DNA from 4 places in the Salinicoccus siamensis genome. Region 4 is predicted to be linked to each of the others. Evidence: riboswitches for the same ligand, from Rfam matches in the RefSeq annotation. Region 4 holds a riboswitch; each other region holds the start of a gene.
What was found. A riboswitch is a leader RNA that binds a small molecule or an ion and turns the genes downstream of it on or off. The one in region 4 is predicted to bind thiamine pyrophosphate.
Positions count from the first base shown of each region.

Region 1 (4,740 bases), 800 kb from region 4:
TGATATTTTACGGATTATTAAAATCTCCTATCAGTATATATCTTTTATCGCTATATTTCAAAGCGATTCTTTCATTATCTTGCATCGGATGTACCAAAAGGCGTTATCCACTGCCCTGAATAGTAGGATGCAATGAGACCTACAGCAATGAGCGCTATAAAACAGACGTCATATCCGGAAAATCTTGTCTGACGATAGTAGGTCCTAGCCCCATCATCGAATCCTTTCGATTCCATCGCCACCGCAAGACGGTGGGCCCGTCTGATGCTCTGACTGAGCAATATCACCACCGTACTCGTGAACCCCCTGAGCCCTCCGATATGTTTTCGGCTGACCAATGAACGACGCACCTTGCGTGCCCTCCTCAAGGTGATGAACTCATTGACTATAACAGGCAACATACGAATCGCGGCCATAAATGAATAGGCGTATTTCGGCTTTACTTTCCCCTGCTGCATCATACTGTAGAATACATCGGTCAACCTTGTGGTAAAAATGATGAGTGAGCCGAAGAATGACAGCGTCAGGCCACGCATCGTAATATGAAGTCCCCTCACTACACTTTCCTCAGTGATATGCACGAGACCAAATTCAAATAGGGTCGTGTCACCTTCGCCATATAAAATCATATATGCGCTGGACACAAGCCCTGTTAAAACGGTGACGGCAATCAGCAATGCTTGATACTTGAGTTCAATTCCACTCATGACCAAAAATAATAAAAGCATCCAAAGTAACAGATGGAATAGATGGTTCGGATCATGTATCAATACTACCGCTATAAATAGACAGATTGCCGCCACTATTTTAGTGAGCGGATTGGTCCTATCTATAAATGTGGAATAGCGTTTTATGGATTCAAACACCGCCACCCACCTCTTCCAACATACCATTATGGATTTTCAGGCGCCGCGACGGATAGCGTTCTTTTATTTCCTTGTCGTGGGTGATCATGATGATCGTCGTACCGTCTTCGACCAGCTCATGAATCAATTCGAGCAGTTTGAATGTGTGGCGCGCGTCCAAGCCGAAGGTCGGTTCGTCCAAAAAGATGATCTGCGGGATGCCGCCAAGTGCGGTTGCGACACTTAACCGCCTCTTTTGTCCTGTTGATATTTCAAGCGGATGCAGTCTTTTGATATGGGAGAGACCCATCCGTGAGAGCACCTGCCCCGTCTTCTTCTTAGCTGCCGCTTCATCATGATGCATTTCCAGATTGATGAATACTTCATCAAAGACACTGTTGGTGATGAATTGAAGTTCGGGGTTCTGAAAAACCGGATAGAGTGCCCCTTGGAATTGTTTGGTCTTTCGTATTGGGTGGTCTTCGAATATGACTTCTCCTCGTGTCTGCATCAGCTTCATAACTGCCATCATGAAACTTGATTTTCCACTTCCATTCTCCCCTTCCAGTGTAATCCATTGCCCTTTAGGAATATGCAGCTCATCCACACTGAGCAGCTCGTTTCCTACTCTACTTATCGAAAGATCATTAATCTGGAGAAGCGGGACGCCATTATCTATGCTTTTGGTGAATCGTGGGGCATTCTGCCATGAATGTGGATGCCACACTCCCAGAGCATCCAAGGCTTCCCTATTGTCACTTAACATCTCACCTGGTGTAGCGGAAGCGACGATACAGCCTTCATCATTCAACAAAATAATCCGATCCACCCTAAACCACACGTGTTCCACCCGGTGTTCGACAATTACTACGGTACGCTCTTCCCACACTTCCTGAATCGTTTCCCATAAAGAACAGGCAGTGTTTTCATCCAACATGCTTGTCGGCTCGTCGAGAAAGAAAGTATCGGCTTTCTGCAGCAATGCAGAAGCAATCGCCAGTTTTTGCTTCATGCCTCCCGATAAGCTGCTGATTTGGGTCTCAAGAGGCTTTTTCAGCCCCACTGCTTCTAATGTTGACAAGGCATTCGAAGTCATATCGTCAACATGCACTTGATTGTTCTCCATGATGAAAGCAAGTTCTTCACCGATTGTAGGCATGGTGAACTGGGAATCGGGATCTTGAAAGACCACAGCCCCCCCATCAGGCAGATCCATATGGTCCGCTTCCAGCAGTGCATCAATGACGCGTGGCATGAGGCCACTCAATATATTCAATAAAGTGCTTTTTCCGGAACCACTTGGTCCTACTATCAGAACTTTTTCACCTTTTTCTATCTGCAGATTCATGTCCGTAAACAATGGCTCATGGGCACCTTGAAACTGCAGTGCCATATTCACCACTTCCATCCCCATCTATGCCTCCCTTTCTGTTTCCTTATACTGACCGAGCAGTTTAAGGACACCCGTCTCAAGCAATGCTCTATAGAGGATATGCGCAAGCCACCCTGCGACCACTGCCCCACTCAAAATCCTGAAGCCAGCCATCAGAATCAGGTTCCATATCTCGAGATGGGCAAGGTAACCATAGTACCAATCCAAAGGCAGTGTAGAGAGCGCCGCTGCTGTTCCCGCTGATACAGCAACCATCAACGCTGTACTTTTATATCGTACAATGGCAAAAACAAGTTCACAGGCTAACCCTTGGATAAGTCCATAGATGATAAGCATGACATCGAACTGCAGCAGGACTATCGTTTCAGCAGAGGCTGCTGCAAATTCCGCAATCAATGCAACTCCCGGCTTCCTGATTATCAGATATACGATGACCGGCGCGATGAACCACATGCCATAGACCAATTCATTTAGATGGATGCCGAGAGGTTTCAAAGCTGTGTAAAAAGCCCCCCAAACCGAGTAGATGACTGCAAATACCAGGGAAACGACGACGGTCACCAAAACGTCCGTCAATGTTAAGCCTCTTCTTTTCTTCATTTTAATACCCTCCTGAAATCATTAGAGAATAAAAAAGCACACCACTAGTGTAGTGGTGTGCATATTAATGTTATGTAATATGCCACTTCCCTACGCTAGTATGATCTAGATCAGGTGATAAGGGTAATTCTCAGTCCAAAAGGACACCCCTAGTGGTGTGCTGTTATTCAATTAACTCCATGATAGCGCATTCTCAATCCTTTGTAAAATCACTTGTTGTCCGCAATCATCTGATGATATCTGCCACCCGCTTCAAGCAGTTCTTCTTCACTGCCGCTTTCAACGAGTTCACCGAGATCCATGACGAATATACGATCCACCGCTTTGATGGTATTCAACCTGTGCGCGATGATGATGCTTGTACGGTCTTTCATCAGCCGCTCAAGCGCTTCTTGGATCTTCAGCTCCGTTACGGTGTCTATGCTGCTTGTCGCCTCGTCAAGAAGCAGTATCGCCGGATCTGTTATCAGGGCCCTCGCTATGGAAATGAGCTGTTTCTGCCCTTGGGAGATGAAGCCCTCATCGGCCTCGAGCACAGTATCATAGCCATTTTCAAGCTCTATGATGAACTCATGGGCATTAGCCAGTTTTGCAGCTTCAATGACTTCATCATCTGTCGCGTCCAATTTACCATATCGTATATTTTCGCGTATCGTCGCTTCGAACAGATATGGATCCTGCAGCACAAAAGCCGTCTGTGAACGCACTACTGTACGTTTATAATCCAATATGTTCCGATTATCGATTCGGATCTCACCCTCATCCGTCTCGTAGAAACGGGCGAGCAGCTGCATGACTGTAGTCTTGCCTGCCCCAGTCGCGCCGATGAGGGCGACCGATTCGCCGGCATCGATCTTGAAGCTTAGATGATTGATCGTCGGCTTCTGCTGATCGGCATCAAAAGAGAAGGAAACGTCGTCAAATTCTATTTCTCCGCGAATCGTCACATCCTCAATATGACCTGCATCTGTTTCAGTCTCCGAATCGATGATTCCAAAAACCCGCTCTGCGCCGGCAAGAGCCGACAGCACCTGGTTGAACTGGTTCGAAAGGTCAGCCAGGGGCCGTGTGAATTGGCGGGCATATTCAGCGAAGACGACAATCGTCCCGATGGTCACAAGCCCGTCTGTATAGAACACGAGCAGGCCGCCGGCCCCGGCAACAATTGTGAAGCTGACATTGTTCAGCATATTCATGATCTTCGGGATCAGACCTGCAAACAAAAAGGCCCAAAAAGTGATCTCCCTCAGGTTCGCCGCCTTCTCGCTGAAGTTGCGGATGGCCGTTTCTTCCTGCGAAAAGACTTTAACGATTTCCTGGCCGGATACCATTTCTTCGATATAGCCGTTCATTTCACCCGTCGCCTTCTGCCTCTTTTTATAGAGCGGTCCCGTCCGCTTGGTGATGAATGCCACCGCCACGATCAATACCGGTATGATGGTGACGGTCAACAGCGTCAGCAGCGGACTGAGGTAAAGCATCACGCTGATTGTACCGATCAGGGTCACGACGCTTGTCGTAAATTGGATGAATGAAGTGTTCAATGTCTGCGAAATGGTTTCGATGTCATTCGTCATCCGGCTCATCAGCTCGCCATGCTGCCTCTTGTCATAAAACTTTACAGGAAGCTTCTGCATGTGCGAAAACAACCGCGAACGTAGCTTGAATATCGTCCTCTGCGATAAACCCACCATAAAGAAAGCTGCTGTGTACTGAATGGAGGAGAGCAGGATATAGACGACCAGGAGGAAAAGTAGTATGCGGCCGAGCCCATCAAATTCACGTGGTACGAAATAATTGTCCACGATATAGCCGACCAGGAACGGACCGGTTATGCTGAGCAGACTGGTCAGGGTCACCAGGAAGATGATCGAATAGAGCAGCTTCCGCTCCTCGGAAATG
Region 1 is NZ_AP043765.1:1,407,259-1,411,998, forward strand. It holds gene ACZ5LF_RS07305 (energy-coupling factor transporter transmembrane component T family protein) at 75-866, opposite strand; gene ACZ5LF_RS07310 (ABC transporter ATP-binding protein) at 859-2,259, opposite strand; gene ACZ5LF_RS07315 (ECF transporter S component) at 2,260-2,838, opposite strand; TPP riboswitch at 2,909-2,999, opposite strand; gene ACZ5LF_RS07320 (ABC transporter ATP-binding protein) at 3,048-4,740, opposite strand, start outside.
Region 1: another riboswitch for thiamine pyrophosphate. It lies ahead of ACZ5LF_RS07315 (ECF transporter S component); the one in region 4 lies ahead of tenA (thiaminase II).

Region 2 (4,740 bases), 980 kb from region 4:
ATTCTCGTTTTTAATGATTTTATTGTTCGCTCTGTCTGGACTATAGTCATCAATGGACCACGATTCAAATAATTGATCCATGACTTCAGCAAATTCATCTGCTTTCTTATAGCGCACTGCTCTTTCCGGTAATTCTGGCATACTGTGATTTTGTGCTTCGTAATCGGACATTGATGTCACAAGGTTCCACCCCACACGTCCTTTTGTTATGTGTTGCAGTGTGAGTAACTGCCTTGCTGAAGTAAACGGGTTATTAAATGTTCCCGAAATAGTTGAAACAAGTCCAACGTTAGCTGTGACATTACTCATGGCAGTTAATACAACTATTGGATCAAAATAACTCGTTGGTAATTCGGTAGCACTATGCGCAGGGAAGGCTTGTGCATCTGCAAAAAATACCGCATCGAATTTTCCACGTTCAGCAATCTTCGCCAAATTTTCATAGTATCCAATTGTCGTAAATTCATCTATGCTCGAATTTGCTGCTATCCATGCTGCCTGATGATGCCCTACACCATACAATAAAACCCCTATATTTAACTTTTTTGGATTAACCATAATATATCCCACCTAGTTCATAGTAAGGCCACCATCCACCGTGATGTTCTGCCCTGTAATGCCATCTGCTGATTCGGAACAAAGATAAACCACCATATTCGCAACATCTTGGGGGGATGTTACTTTCCTTAATGGTGTGGATTGTGCGATTAATTCAAATACTTCGGGTGTTGTGACTGCACTTGCATCTGTTGTCTTCAGTAATCCGCCCGAAACGATATTTGCTCGGATGCCGTACTGACCAAGCTCTGCTGCAACATTTCTGGTGAATCCGATTAAAGCAGCTTTTGCTGTTGTATATTCGTGATATGGTACCACAGGGTTTTGATATAGATTTGTGCCGATGCTAATGATTGAACCCTCTTTTCGTTCTAGAAACTGAGGGATGACACTTTGCGATACGTTGAACGCGGCTTTTAGCGTGCCGTCTAATTGTTGTTCATAATCTTTGTAAGTTAAATCTTTAAATGCTTTTTGAGTAGTTGGTTCAAACTTGAAGTTTACGAGTGCATTGTTTACCACAACATCAATCTGCCCAAAATGTTCAGTCCCTTTTTTAACTAACTGTTCAACTGCTTCCCGATTTGTAACGTCTGCCTGAATAGAAATTGCTTGAGATCCGATTTGCTTTTGCAACGCTTCTGCTTCTGCTTTACTACGATTGTAGTTAATGATGACGTTAAAGCCTTTTTCACTCAATGTTTTTACGATGCAACTCCCAAGACCTCTGCCACTTCCTGTTACTAAAACTGTCCTTGCCAAGTGAATACCTCCTCTATTTTAGAATAAAAAATACGCAACCTTCATAGGAAGGTTACGTATCGAAAGCGAATTATACATATCTATAAAGGCATAGATATTTAGCTGTATCGAAGTAACACTTTCCTACGCTAGTTTTAACTAGATCAGGTTCGAAGGGTTTGAGGTAATCCTCATCTCAGTTTATCAAAACGCCCCTAGTGCGGATTTATTCTATTTAATATCATTGTAGTACTTCTAAGAGATACGTCAAGTAAATAGTGAATATTTTGCAATTTATTGAACAAGCTGAACAGGACTTCTCATCCACTTGAGTCAAAAAGATTTCTAAGAAGATTCGGCAGTGTATTGAACGTGTTTCTACTATTATATGGATCGCTCATTGATAAAAATGGCCACTGTAAATGTTATTTTTCATTTATTTGTTTGTCAAAATAAGCTGGACAGTTCTTTTCACCCATTTAACTTAAAATTAGGGACTCAGTTGGAAAGGAATGTTAACAATAAATGTCTAAACATAAAGGAAGATAAACTAACTTCATTTGTCAAAATAAGCTAGACAGCCTGCCTACATCCATGTAACTCATAAATGCTTCCAGCGGTGTCTGGTAGTTCAAAGACTTTCTGGGTATGTGGTTTCTCTTGGAGGCTACTGAAGCAACCATCCTCTGATCCACTGTGTTGAAATCCATATGCTTGGGCAGGCCGTCTTTCCGAAGCAGTCCATTGGAATGTTCATTCAATCCTCTTTGGGAAGGCGTGCCCGGGTCGGCAAAGTAAATATCAATATCATTTCGGTTGCTCATTGACTGCCAATTTGAGAATTCCTTACCACAGTCGAAAGGAATGGATTTGAACACATTTCTGGGGATCTGATGGAACCATGCGTTGAGGACTGTTTCAATATCCTTTGCAGTCCGACCCTCGGGCTTGAGGGTAATGATCACTTTCGACAGCCGTTCTACAAGTGTCACAACGGCACTTTTATGATGGATGCCGACAATGGTATCGCCTTCCAGATGTCCAAATTCTTCTTTGAATGCTGGGTAGTCCGTCTTTCTGTCAGAGAGTTTCCGTCTGAAAGCCTGTCGCCCACGGCGTTCCTTATGGCCGTTGGGTTTTCGCTTTCCTTTCATCGGCAAGGTGGAAACATCAAAGTCTTTGCGCTTGAACATGCGGTACAATGTGCGGCTGGAGCAGTTGATCGGCTGTTCACGGCGACCGACAATCACATCCGGCGTCCATCCTTGCGCGACCTTTTCTGCCACATATGCGCGTTGATCATTCGACAGCACCGTCTGTTTTCGACCGCAACGCTGCTTGTTTGCCTTGTAGCGCTTATAGAAATCCAATGCGGTGTGACCGTCTTTCAGGAAAGTGACCACATTGTGGACGGTCTGACGTGCTCGGCCAATCTGTTCTGAAATCTTTGATACAGAGGCATTCTGATGGAAATAAGATTCTATAATTACAAGTTCATCCGTGCTAAGATGGGTGTAGGTCATTCGTGATCACTCCTATGATTTCTTTGGTCGGAAATACATTTTGAGTGTATCACGAGTGGCTTTCTTTATGTGTCTAGCTTAATTTTACAATCGGCGTAATGAAATATAAAATTATTGAAAACTGCAATAGGTATAAATTTATTTCTAAAAATAAAACGGTTCTCCCCAGTGAAGTGTGTTGATTTCTTCCTCTAACGTAGGATCTCTTTTTATTTCTAAGCTGGGGGACGACACTCCATACGGATCCGGAGATCGAAATGATACATATTCGGGCATCCGTAACTGCGTCGTTTCAGCGTTTTGATCAGGTTATTGGTACCTTCCAGTCGTGCGTTTGTCAGTCCGTAGGTGAAGTGGTTCAGAATCTCCTGTTTCCACTTCAAGACGGTTTTGACTATAGACTTTGTGGCGTTCGCTCCTTCAAAAAGGTAGTGGCTGCACCAGTCTTCAAGGGCTTTTTGCGCTTTCTTGTAGCTTTTGGCACAATATATGTCCCGGAACTTCTGAAGCGCAACCCACTGCTTTTTCAACTCAGGATTTTCTCCGAGCCAAGTGCGTAACGTCTCTTTTTCTTCTAACTTCAGGTGTTTGGGATGGGCCATCAAAAGCCTGCGCTGATGCCTGATGTTCTTGTGGCTGGTCCCGTTGTTTCCTTCCAGCTTCCTCGCACGATCCAGAGCCTGCGTGAACAACTGGATGACGTGGAACTTGTCGACAACGATGGCTGTCTCCGGCCATATCTCGTGGACGGTCTGCGCCATGCCGGGAGCCAGGTCCGTAACGATGACTTCAGGTGCCTGCAACGGATACCGGCGCAGCCCTTCCTGGATACGCTCCCGGCTCTTTCCCGGGTGCGTCTGCCACACGTGGCCCGTGTGTGCATCCTGAAGAGCGACACTGTAGGTGTGGCCCCGTTTATGGGCGAATTCATCCATGCAGAGCGCTGGCGGTGCTTCGTAATCAGCCGGCCGTGCCAATGTTTCTTCGGCATAGGTGTAAAACCAGGAAGCCACGGTCGATGGTGGCACGGCCATCTCTCTGGCTACCGCCTCGAAGGACTGACCGATGCATTTTCTCGCAATCATCTGTTTGAAATGCGTCGTCACGTTCCCACGCACGGGAACCTCCGGCCATTCGACCGTCCAGGTGATGCCACAGTCTTCACAACGCTGGCGGTGGACCGGGACACGAATATAGATGGTTTCCCGGGTAGAAACCCAGGCGTGACGCAGGAAGCGATTCTTGTTTCTGGCATGATTGATACTTTCCTGGAAGCATAACGGACAGAGATGGTTCTGTGGCTTCGGCTCGACGCCGAGAACCCAGCCATCTTTCACACGTTCTCCTTCATTATTCAATATAAAGGTTGGTAGGTGCAGGATATCTGTAGTAAACTGTTTATACAAGCAGAACTTCCTCTCTATCAATGTTTTGGGTTGGTACTTTAAACATTAGAGGAAGATTCTGCTTTTTTCAATGTCAAGCACACATGATTAGGGAGAGCCTAATATATTTAAATAAAAAAGGAAGATATTATGTTAATGAAAGTAAAATCATTTAAAAGTGTATTTTATATTATTTCTTCGATCATTTTAGTCTATCATTTGGTTAATTTGTTTTTATTTTGGCCAAACATGCCAGATCGTATTGCCATTCATTTCACTATGGGTGAACCAGATAATTGGGGGTCGAAATATTTTGTGCTAATTATGCCAACTATAGGACTTTTAATGTGGTGGTTAATTGGCTTATTAACTAAACACCCAGAAAAACTCAACTACATTAATTTGACGGAAAAAAACCGAGAGAAACAATATAATATGTCGGAAAAAATAATGACTTTAATCCAAAACTTAGTGTTAATTGCTTCTATATTAGCTAATGAATCATTAATAAGACATGCAGTAGGCATTGAGAA
Region 2 is NZ_AP043765.1:1,223,154-1,227,893, reverse strand. It holds gene ACZ5LF_RS06395 (NtaA/DmoA family FMN-dependent monooxygenase) at 1-558, opposite strand, end outside; gene ACZ5LF_RS06390 (3-oxoacyl-ACP reductase) at 571-1,320, opposite strand; TPP riboswitch at 1,424-1,526, opposite strand; gene ACZ5LF_RS06385 (IS30 family transposase) at 1,863-2,822, opposite strand; gene ACZ5LF_RS06380 (ISL3 family transposase) at 3,038-4,228, opposite strand; gene ACZ5LF_RS06375 (DUF1648 domain-containing protein) at 4,364-4,740, shown strand, end outside.
Region 2: another riboswitch for thiamine pyrophosphate. It lies ahead of ACZ5LF_RS06390 (3-oxoacyl-ACP reductase); the one in region 4 lies ahead of tenA (thiaminase II).

Region 3 (4,740 bases), 570 kb from region 4:
CTTCTGCCATTTTTCATTATACAGCTGGCCGAAATGGCTGAGCGATTGCTGGGCGATCTTCACCGCCTCTTCCTTATCCTCATGGAGCAGTGGCAGCAGCGTCTCTGCAAACCGTGCGATGTTCCACTGCCCGATTCCCGGCTGGTTCTGGTAGCTGTAGCGCTTTTGTGCATCTATCGAACTGAAGCATGTTTCCGGGTGGTAGACATCCATGAAGGCACACGGGCCGTAATCGATGGTCTCCCCGCTGATCGTCATGTTGTCGGTGTTCATCACGCCGTGGATGAAGCCCACATGCTGCCATTTGCTGATCAAGTCAGCTTGACGTTCTATGACGGCATCCAGAAATTCTCGGTACTTGTCCGGCTTCGCTGCAAGTTCTGGGTAATGGCGGCGGATTGCGTAATCCGCAAGCAGCCGCACATTACCGTCCCCCTCGGCGCGGGCTGCATACTCAAATGTGCCGACACGGATGTGGCTCGATGCCACACGGGTCAATACCGCACCCGGGAGCATCTTGCCCCGGCTCACGGCTTCTCCTGTCGTAATGAGTGCCATGGCACGGGTCGACGGTATGCCAAGCCCATGCATCGCTTCACTGATCATATATTCCCGAAGCATCGGCCGAAGTGGCGCGCGCCCGTCCCCCATACGGGAGAATGGTGTACGCCCGGAGCCTTTCAGCTGGATGTCCATCCGTTTGCCTGACGGCGCCAATTGCTCACCGAGCAGTACTGCACGGCCGTCCCCGAGCATCGTAAAACTGCCGAACTGATGCCCTGCGTAAGCCTGGGCAATCGGTCTACTGCCTTTTGGCAGTGCATTTCCGGAGAAGACATCAGGTGCTTCCATCTGAAGGTTTGCCGCATCGAGACCCAATTCACCAGCCAATTTCCAGTTGAATAGGACCATCTCTGGAAACGCCGCGCGCTCCGGTTGTGTTTCTCTATAAAAGACTTCCGGGAGTTCTGTATAAGTGTGCTTCAATTGCCATCCGCTCTCAGTCATAATATTCGCCCCTTTTACGTGGTATTCTGTCTATCCATTTTATCAGAGTTCATACAACATTAATAACGATGGGAACATGCCTTTTGTGCTGACAGTTGACTTCTATAGTCATAATCTTTACAAAATAACCAACCAAAAAAGGCACCAGACCATATGTCTGATGCCTTGCCCCTGCAAAACTACTGGGCGGTATAGCCGCCATCTACAAGGAGGGTCGTGCCAGTCGTAAACCCTTTCTCCGCCAGGAATACCACTGCGTGTGCAATCTCTTCAGGCTTGCCGAACCTGCCGATCGGGTGCTTGTCGACGAGAGCATCATAAAACTCTCCTAATGCGTCCTTATTCACCATACTGGCATCGACATAGCCTGGAGTACTGCACTAGCGCGTGGGTTATTCTTGGCATACTGTAATCCAACGGATTTCGTCATTAAGTTTATTGCACTCCTGGGAGGAGTGTATGAAAGTTTGTAGAATACGCTGTCTCGATTGGCTTTGATTACTCTCTGAGCGTCCTCGTAGAAAAGCTTGTGCGTCTCGCCCCGGAGACCGATTCCGGCATGGTTGAACATAATATTCAGATGTCCAAACTTTTCCACGGCGGGAGCAACGCCTTTTTTAAAATCCTCTTCCACTGATACGTCGATCCATTGAAATGCGACGTCACCATGGCCTGCCAAATTTCCTTCTGCTTTCCTACTTGCGTTTCCATCATCATCTGCAATTGCGACTTTGACTCCTTTTCCCAGGAACGTTTGTGCTACTTTGTCCTTAAGTCCCAAAGCGCATCTCTTTTAATGACCGTATCCGTTCACGATACAGATACCCATTTGTTTCAATTTTCAAACTTTTAAGCGCCATTTATTTTTAATCATCTGAAGCTGTCAGTTGTAGTCGATGGCCGATCACATGTATGATGAGGGTGAAACTGCATACCGATGCACTGGGGGCGCTATATGAAGCTGAGACGGATCACCGGACCCCTACGACCCGATCTGGATAACACCAGCGTGGGGAAGTGCAGCTGATATACCTTCATGCTGCATTCCCATCGGACTGCAGTCTTTTTATATCAATATTCAGGAGGTATGGCATTATGGGAAACGCATACGGTTCAAGACAGCCTGTAGGCTGTCAATTCAATTTGAGTGTGATGAGCGATGACTTCGTGGATGTCATCCTATCGGCTTTGGAGAAGACCGAAACTGCTGAAGTCATGATGGAGACGGATGACGTGTCATCCTGGGTGCACGGCCCGATATCCGACGTTTTTGCTGTCGTGGAGTTGATCTACTTAAACGCCGCACAGACCGGTAGGCACGTGGCGATGAGCGGCACATTTTCAGCCGGGTGCCCCGGGGCTCAAGAGGAGGACGATTCCAAAACACCGGCCGGTTCGACAGCGCCGCGTAGAGATGTGGCGCAACAGGCCCGATGCAAATTCGCGCTCTATCCGCTGGGTACTGGGGACTACATGGAGATTATCCAATCCCGCATCAATACAGCAGCGGATGAAGGTGTAAAGGTGAGCGCCGGTCATGGTGCCACACGACTGGATGGGGACGTCCGTGACATCTTCAATGCCTTGGAATCCGCGTTTTTGAAAGTACAGGAAGCGGCAGGACATACCGCCATGACCTTCACCCTCTCATCAAACAGCCCTTCCAACCGCTGATTGACTACGGCCCACCTCAAAGAGGCGGGCCGTATTTCTATATGATCAGCATATCGTCATCATCAAACTCCCAGTCAGCACCATAGGCGACTTCCCAGTAGTAGCCGTCCGGATCTTTGAAGTATCCGCTGTAGCCGCCCCATGAGGTTGGACTCGCTTCCCTGGTGACGATGCCCCCTGATTTTTTGGCCCGCTCCAGTATGTGATCGACCTCCGCTTCAGACTTCGCATTAAATGCCAAGGTGATGCCGTTGAAGCCATGTGTCATGTCCATCGCATCCGCTCCGGTCTCTGTCGCAAGTGTGTCGAGCGGGTACAACGCCAGTTTCGATCCCTTCATCCTGAAAAAGATGATTTCCATCTCGTCCTCATCACCCATTATGATCGACTCCAATCCGAGTTTCCTATAGAAGTCGACTGAAACTGAAATATCTTTGACGCTAAGTGTAATCAGATTGATTCTGTCCATGGCCATCCCCCTTTTCAGATAAGCTAGTATATAAGATGTATTTTTACACTTTAAATATATCATATGTATTTGACATCCGGAGAATATGATTCGAAATATATTTTCGGTCCACCCTCTCCGCCATCCGCTTCAAACTGGTCAGCGGCGTCATTTTTATATAGAATGAGGGCAAAGAAGGGAGACGATCCATTATGAAACGATTACTGGACTGTAATGCATCTGATTTCAAAGGCATGTCCGGCCGGGATCTGAAACAATCCATCCAGGCAAGTGAAGGCCGGGTGATGCTCGCAGAGACGATGGCCACCGTGCCCCACTCTACCCGGACATCACCAATGCAGAACTGGCCGCTTCATTCGGAGCGGATATGCTGCTGTTCAACCTGCTGGATGTCTTCGATCCAACAGTAGAAGGACTGGTCCCATCTGTCCGCACAGAGGTCATGCAGGAAATCAAACAGCTTACAGGACGGCCGATCGGACTCAACCTTGAACCGGTCGACCTCGATGCCGAAGAGATTGAAGCGCTCGACACCATCAATCGCGGACGCATCGCCTCCAAGGAAGCATTAACGGCTGCCCAGACGCTCGATTTTGATTTCATCTGCCTTACCGGCAATCCAAAAACGGGCGTCTCAAATGATGAAATTGCCCTCGCCATAGCGCGTGCCCGGGAGATATTCGGCGAAGATACACTGATCATCGCCGGCAAAATGCATGGCGCTGGTGTCGCCAATGAAACAGGCAGTACGATCATCACCAATGAAGCCCTCAACACCTTCATCCGTGCAGGCGCCGATGTCATTCTGATGCCGGCACCCGGCACGGTCCCCGGCATCACCGTGGAAGACGCCCAGCAATATATCACCCATATCCATTCACAAGGTGCACTTGTGATGTCCACGATCGGGACCAGCCAGGAAGGTGCCGATGACGCGACCATCCGCCAGATTGCCTTAAACGCCAAGATGGCCGGGGCCGACATCCATCACATCGGAGACGCGGGCTTCTATGGCATCGCGGTGCCGGAAAATATTATGGCCTACTCGATCGCCATCCGCGGCCGCCGCCATACTTATGTGCGCATGGCCCGCTCCATAAACCGGTGAGGGAAACTGAGAATAAATATAATGAATACCCCCCAACATTTAGCGTCAGGGTCTAATTGTTGGGGGTATGCATAATATCACTCGTTTTTTCTACATTGCCTTTCTGACGCGTTCAAACAAGACATGATTTTCAAGATGGACATGATCGAATGTATCCTTCTCAATCTTTTCAAGTCGTGTATAGACGAGACGATATGTGCCACACGCATTGCTGTGTGGTGTGAAATCTGAAGTGACCTGGCGCAGTTCTTTTAGTATATTGCCTACCGTTTCATGTTCGCCTTCCAATTCACTGACGTGCGGCTGGAGTTTATCGCCTATTTCCGATGATGGATTTTCCATATATTGAATGATCATCGGGAAAACGACATGGTCTTCCTCTTCTGTATGGATCATCATCTCATTGCGCAGCTCCTTATAGAGTGCCTGCAGACGGACGAGATGGGGTTCGTTCGGACCATGCTTCCGTGCAAGCTTTGTG
Region 3 is NZ_AP043765.1:1,629,552-1,634,291, forward strand. It holds gene ACZ5LF_RS08380 (protein adenylyltransferase SelO) at 1-1,008, opposite strand, end outside; gene ACZ5LF_RS08385 (SDR family oxidoreductase) at 1,188-1,355, opposite strand; gene ACZ5LF_RS08390 (SDR family oxidoreductase) at 1,352-1,789, opposite strand; TPP riboswitch at 1,943-2,041, shown strand; gene ACZ5LF_RS08395 (YkoF family thiamine/hydroxymethylpyrimidine-binding protein) at 2,104-2,682, shown strand; gene ACZ5LF_RS08400 (VOC family protein) at 2,720-3,151, opposite strand; partial or broken gene ACZ5LF_RS08405 (DUF7916 family protein) at 3,343-4,259, shown strand; gene ric (iron-sulfur cluster repair di-iron protein) at 4,350-4,740, opposite strand, start outside.
Region 3: another riboswitch for thiamine pyrophosphate. It lies ahead of ACZ5LF_RS08395 (YkoF family thiamine/hydroxymethylpyrimidine-binding protein); the one in region 4 lies ahead of tenA (thiaminase II).

Region 4 (4,740 bases):
TATCTGGTGTAATTGGCAGTTTTATCGTACTGCGCGGCATGTCGCTGATGGGAGATGCCATTTCCCATGCAGTACTGCCTGGCATCGCCATTTCCTACATGTTGGGCATTTCTTATTTCTATGGGGCTGTAGTAGCAGGAGTGATTGCTGCAGTGGGGATAGGTGGCATCAGCCAAAACAGCAGGATCAAAACAGATGCTTCGATCGGAATAGTGTTCTCAACTGCTTTGGCCCTAGGGATCATACTGATTACAAAAGCGCAGAGTGCAACAGATCTGACGCAGATACTGTTCGGTAACGTCCTGCACGTCAGGACTTCTGATATGTGGATCACTGCAGGGGTCAGCCTTCTGGTCATTATCATCATCGTGGTCTTTTATAAAGAACTGCTCATTGCAACATTCGATGAGACGATGGCACGGGTTTATGGATTGAATACCCGCTTCATCCATTATGGTCTGATGGTACTATTGACACTTGTTGCAGTGGCGTCCCTGCAGACAGTCGGAGTGATACTTGTAGTCTCACTACTGATTACACCAGCTTCGACCGCCTATCTGCTGACGAACCGCCTATCCATCATGATTGTGCTATCTTCAATTTTTGGAGCCAGCGCTGCAGTGGTCGGCATCTATTACAGCTATATGCATGATCTGCCTTCCGGCCCGGTCATAGCCATCGCTTCAGCCATCCTCTTTGTATTGGTGCTGATCTTTTCTCCAAAACAAGGTGTGTTGTGGCCAAAGCTTCGCAAGATGAAAAAATCATAATTGATGATCCATTATAAATTTTTAGGAGAGATTAAACATGAAGAATAAGATTACTTATCTGATCGGCCTGTTGATGGTCGTACTAGTGTTGAATGCTTGTTCAAATGAAAGCAGTGCCGCGAGTGAAGCGAATGAGGATGAAAAATTGAAAGTGGTCACATCCTTTACGATTCTAGAAGATCTCGCCCGTGAGATTGGAGGCGAGGATGTCGACATCCATAACCTCGTACCGACCGGCACGGATCCCCATGAATATGAACCACTTCCTAAAGACATGAAAAAAGCCACTGACGCAGATATTCTTTTCTATAACGGCTTGAACCTTGAAGGTGGTGGAAATGGTTGGTTCTTTAAAATGATCGATTCCGTCAATCAAGACCCAGACGATGTCTACTCCCTATCAGACCGCATCGAACCAATGTACATCACTGATGAAGAGACCCAAGCAGAAGAAATCAACCCGCATGCTTTCATCAGTCCTAAAGTAGGGATAAAGATGGCAGAGGATATGCGTGACGCTTTCATTGAAAAAGACCCGGAAAGAAAAGAAAACTATGAGAAGCGGGCTGACGAATATCTTAAACGATTGAAAGATGTAGAAAGGGATTACCAGCAGAAGATAGATGACATTCCGAAAGAAGACCGGGTACTTGTTACAAGTGAACGCGCCTTCCAATATCTTGCCAGTGATTACGGTTTGAAGGAAGGGTATATATGGGCGATTGATACTGAAGATACAGGCTCACCCAACCAGATAAATTCACTTGTTTCATTCATTGAAGAAAATGATGTGCCTGTACTGTTCATCGAATCGAACGTCGATCCGCGTCCGATGGAGACCGTCTCCGATCAGACGGGCGTTCCTTTTTCCGAGAAACCGATCTATTCAGATGAAATCGGAAAACCAGGTGAAGAAGTGGACACCTACATCAAGTATCTGAATTACAACATCAATCTGATTCATGATGAATTAAGTGCCGAGTAAAAGACATGGCCGCACGGCCATGTCTTTTTTATGGCTGATGGACCCAGATGATTTCCTTATTGAATTTCCCGGGAAATTGTCGGCACACCTCGGCAGTCTGGTGGCTCAAGCTCCTATTTGACTTTAAGGGACGAGTCGGCTAACATGGGAATCAATTGAATACGCAACACCACTAGGGGTGCTTTTTAGCTGAGACGGTCACAGACCGATCCCTTTGACTTGATCTGGATAATGCCAGCGTAAGGAATGTGGGATGGTCGGACATATCCTGTCTTCATACTAAACCCATTTCCTACGCTGGAAATGGGTTTTTATCATTCTAATAGGAGGATTATGATGTTAAGTACACAACTGAAGCAGGATGCAGAGCAGTTTATTGACGAAATTTACGGGGATGATTTCATCCAAGGGCTCATAAATGAAGATATTTCTCACGCTTCACTCATCCACTATCTCCAGGCAGATGCATTATATCTTGAGGAATTTGCAAATATTTATGCCATGCTGATCTCGAAGACCACTTCCAAGGAAATGATGGAATATCTTCTCGAAGAGATGCGCTTCATACTTGGGGGAGAGGTCGAGGCACATGAAATTCTGGCAAGAGCTGTAGGGAGGCCATATGCAGAAATCATAGAGGATGGAGAATGGTATCCTTCTGCCGATCATTATATTAAACATATGTACTATAACGCCTATGCTAAGGAAAATATCGCATTCACACTAAGTGCCATGGCACCGTGCCCCTACATCTATCAAAAGTTGGCGGAAAAGGCGATGGCGCAAAACGTATTCCAAGAAAACCACCAATACCGGGGATGGTTCGAATTCTACAGTGGTAACATCGATGAGACGGCTGATGTGATGTTCAAAGCCATCGACAAAGAAGCGGGGAAAATGAATGATTATGAAATAGGCCTGCTGCGCAAAAATTTCAGGGAGAGTGCGGAGCATGAGAGGCGTTTCTTCAATATGGCGATGACAAGAGAACACTGGGCGGAGGTGGATATGAATGTCTAGAATGCCCATTGCATTGACGGTTGCAGGGACCGATCCGACTGGCGGCGCTGGTGTTTTGGCTGATATCAAAACCTTCCATTCACGGCAGGTTTTCGGAATGGCCGCAATCACCGCCCTGACCGCACAAAATACCATCGGCGTCCAAGATGTCCATAATATCCCGGGACAGTTTCTACAGGAACAATTGGACAGCATCTTTTCCGACGAAGTGCCAGACGCCATGAAAAGCGGCATGATTGCCAACGAAGAGATGATGACAGTCATAAAAGAGTGTGTTGAACACCACCAAGTCCCCTATATCATCGATCCGGTCATGATTGCCACAAGCGGTGATCCACTCATAGATGAAGATGCTGCTGAATTCCTCAGAACACAGCTTTTACCCCTTGCTTTGACCGTTACACCAAACATACATGAAGCAGAGAAGATCAGTGGCCAACAAATCAGCAGTGAGGGGGATATTAAGAAAGCTGCCGATATCTTCCTGAATGACATCGGGGTGCAGAGCGTTGTAATAACAGGCGGACATCTGGATTCAGGTCCTACAGACTATTTATTTACTGCAGACAATGCAATAGAACTCAGTGAAACGCGTATCGATACAACTAACACACATGGCACAGGATGCACATTTTCAGCAGTGATGACAGCAGAGTTGGCCAAGGGGAAATCGATCGAAGAAAGTTTCCGTACCGCTAAGCGCTATATCACTTCGGCAATCAGATATAACCCAAATATCGGAAAAGGTAATGGACCAGTCAGCCATTTCAGCTATAAAGGAGAGTAATTGATGGATAATATAAATAGACTCAGAGAGATGAACCCGCTTGTTGTCTGCATCACAAATGATGTCGTCAAAAACTTCACAGCTAATGGGCTACTTGCGATAGGCGCTTCGCCACTTGTAGGCGGGGAAGTCGCAGAAGCTTCAGATCTGATGAAATCTGCTTCTGCACTCCTCGTCAACATTGGTACTGCAGACCAATCCAAACTACAGGTCATGGATGAGATGATGAAGGAAGCAAACAGGAATAACGTGCCGATTGTATTTGACCCAGTTGGATTTGGTGCTTCACGCTTCAGGGTGGAGATTACAGAGCAGCTTTTATCACGCCACGAAGTGTCACTCATTAAGGGAAATGCTGGGGAAATGCATGCGCTGTCAGGGGCTGAAAGCAATATGAAGGGGGTCGACTCGAAAGAAGAGACTCCTGTCGAAGAAATTGCAGGCAAGGCCTATGATCGGTACAGGACCCCTGTACTTGTTACAGGCGCGCAAGACGCCCTCATGACTGGGAACGGAGTTTCGATAATGGATAGCGGCCATCCCCTGCAGGGAAGAGTGACGGGATCCGGCTGCCTCCTTGGTGCAATCATCTGTGCATTCCTTGGCACTTCAGACCGGTTCGATGATCAATCCGTCATTGATGCAGTCAGCTATTATAATCTATGCGCTGAAAAGGCGGCTTCGGCCCAGGAACATCCAACCCCAGGCACTTTTGCCACAAAGCTGATCGATGAGCTGTATTTGAATGATGACAACTTGCTCAAAGAACGGAAAGTGGTGGCCAGATGATGAATAAAAACGCACTTGAACTATATTTTATCTGTGGAAGTTCCAATACGGATGAGAACCTCCTCACTGTGGTTGAGAAAGCTTTGGACGCTGGTGTCACAATGTTCCAGCTCAGGGAAAAGGGGAGCAGAGCCTTGGAAGGCGCGGAACTGATGGAGGCAGCTTCTAAAATCAAAGAATTATGCAATAGCTATGAAGTTCCCTTCATCATTGATGATGATTACACATTGGCTGAAGAAATCGGAGCCGATGGGGTACACATTGGCCAGGATGATATCGAGCCCCAAAATCTCCCTCCCTATTTTGACGATAAGATCATCGGCCTATCTGTAGGTAACGCAGAAGAATTGGCATCAAGCAACCTTGAAAAAGTCAGTTATATAGGCACC
Region 4 is NZ_AP043765.1:25,142-29,881, forward strand. It holds gene ACZ5LF_RS00115 (metal ABC transporter permease) at 1-770, shown strand, start outside; gene ACZ5LF_RS00120 (metal ABC transporter solute-binding protein, Zn/Mn family) at 808-1,755, shown strand; TPP riboswitch at 1,920-2,019, shown strand; gene tenA (thiaminase II) at 2,092-2,775, shown strand; gene thiD (bifunctional hydroxymethylpyrimidine kinase/phosphomethylpyrimidine kinase) at 2,768-3,562, shown strand; gene thiM (hydroxyethylthiazole kinase) at 3,566-4,351, shown strand; gene thiE (thiamine phosphate synthase) at 4,351-4,740, shown strand, end outside.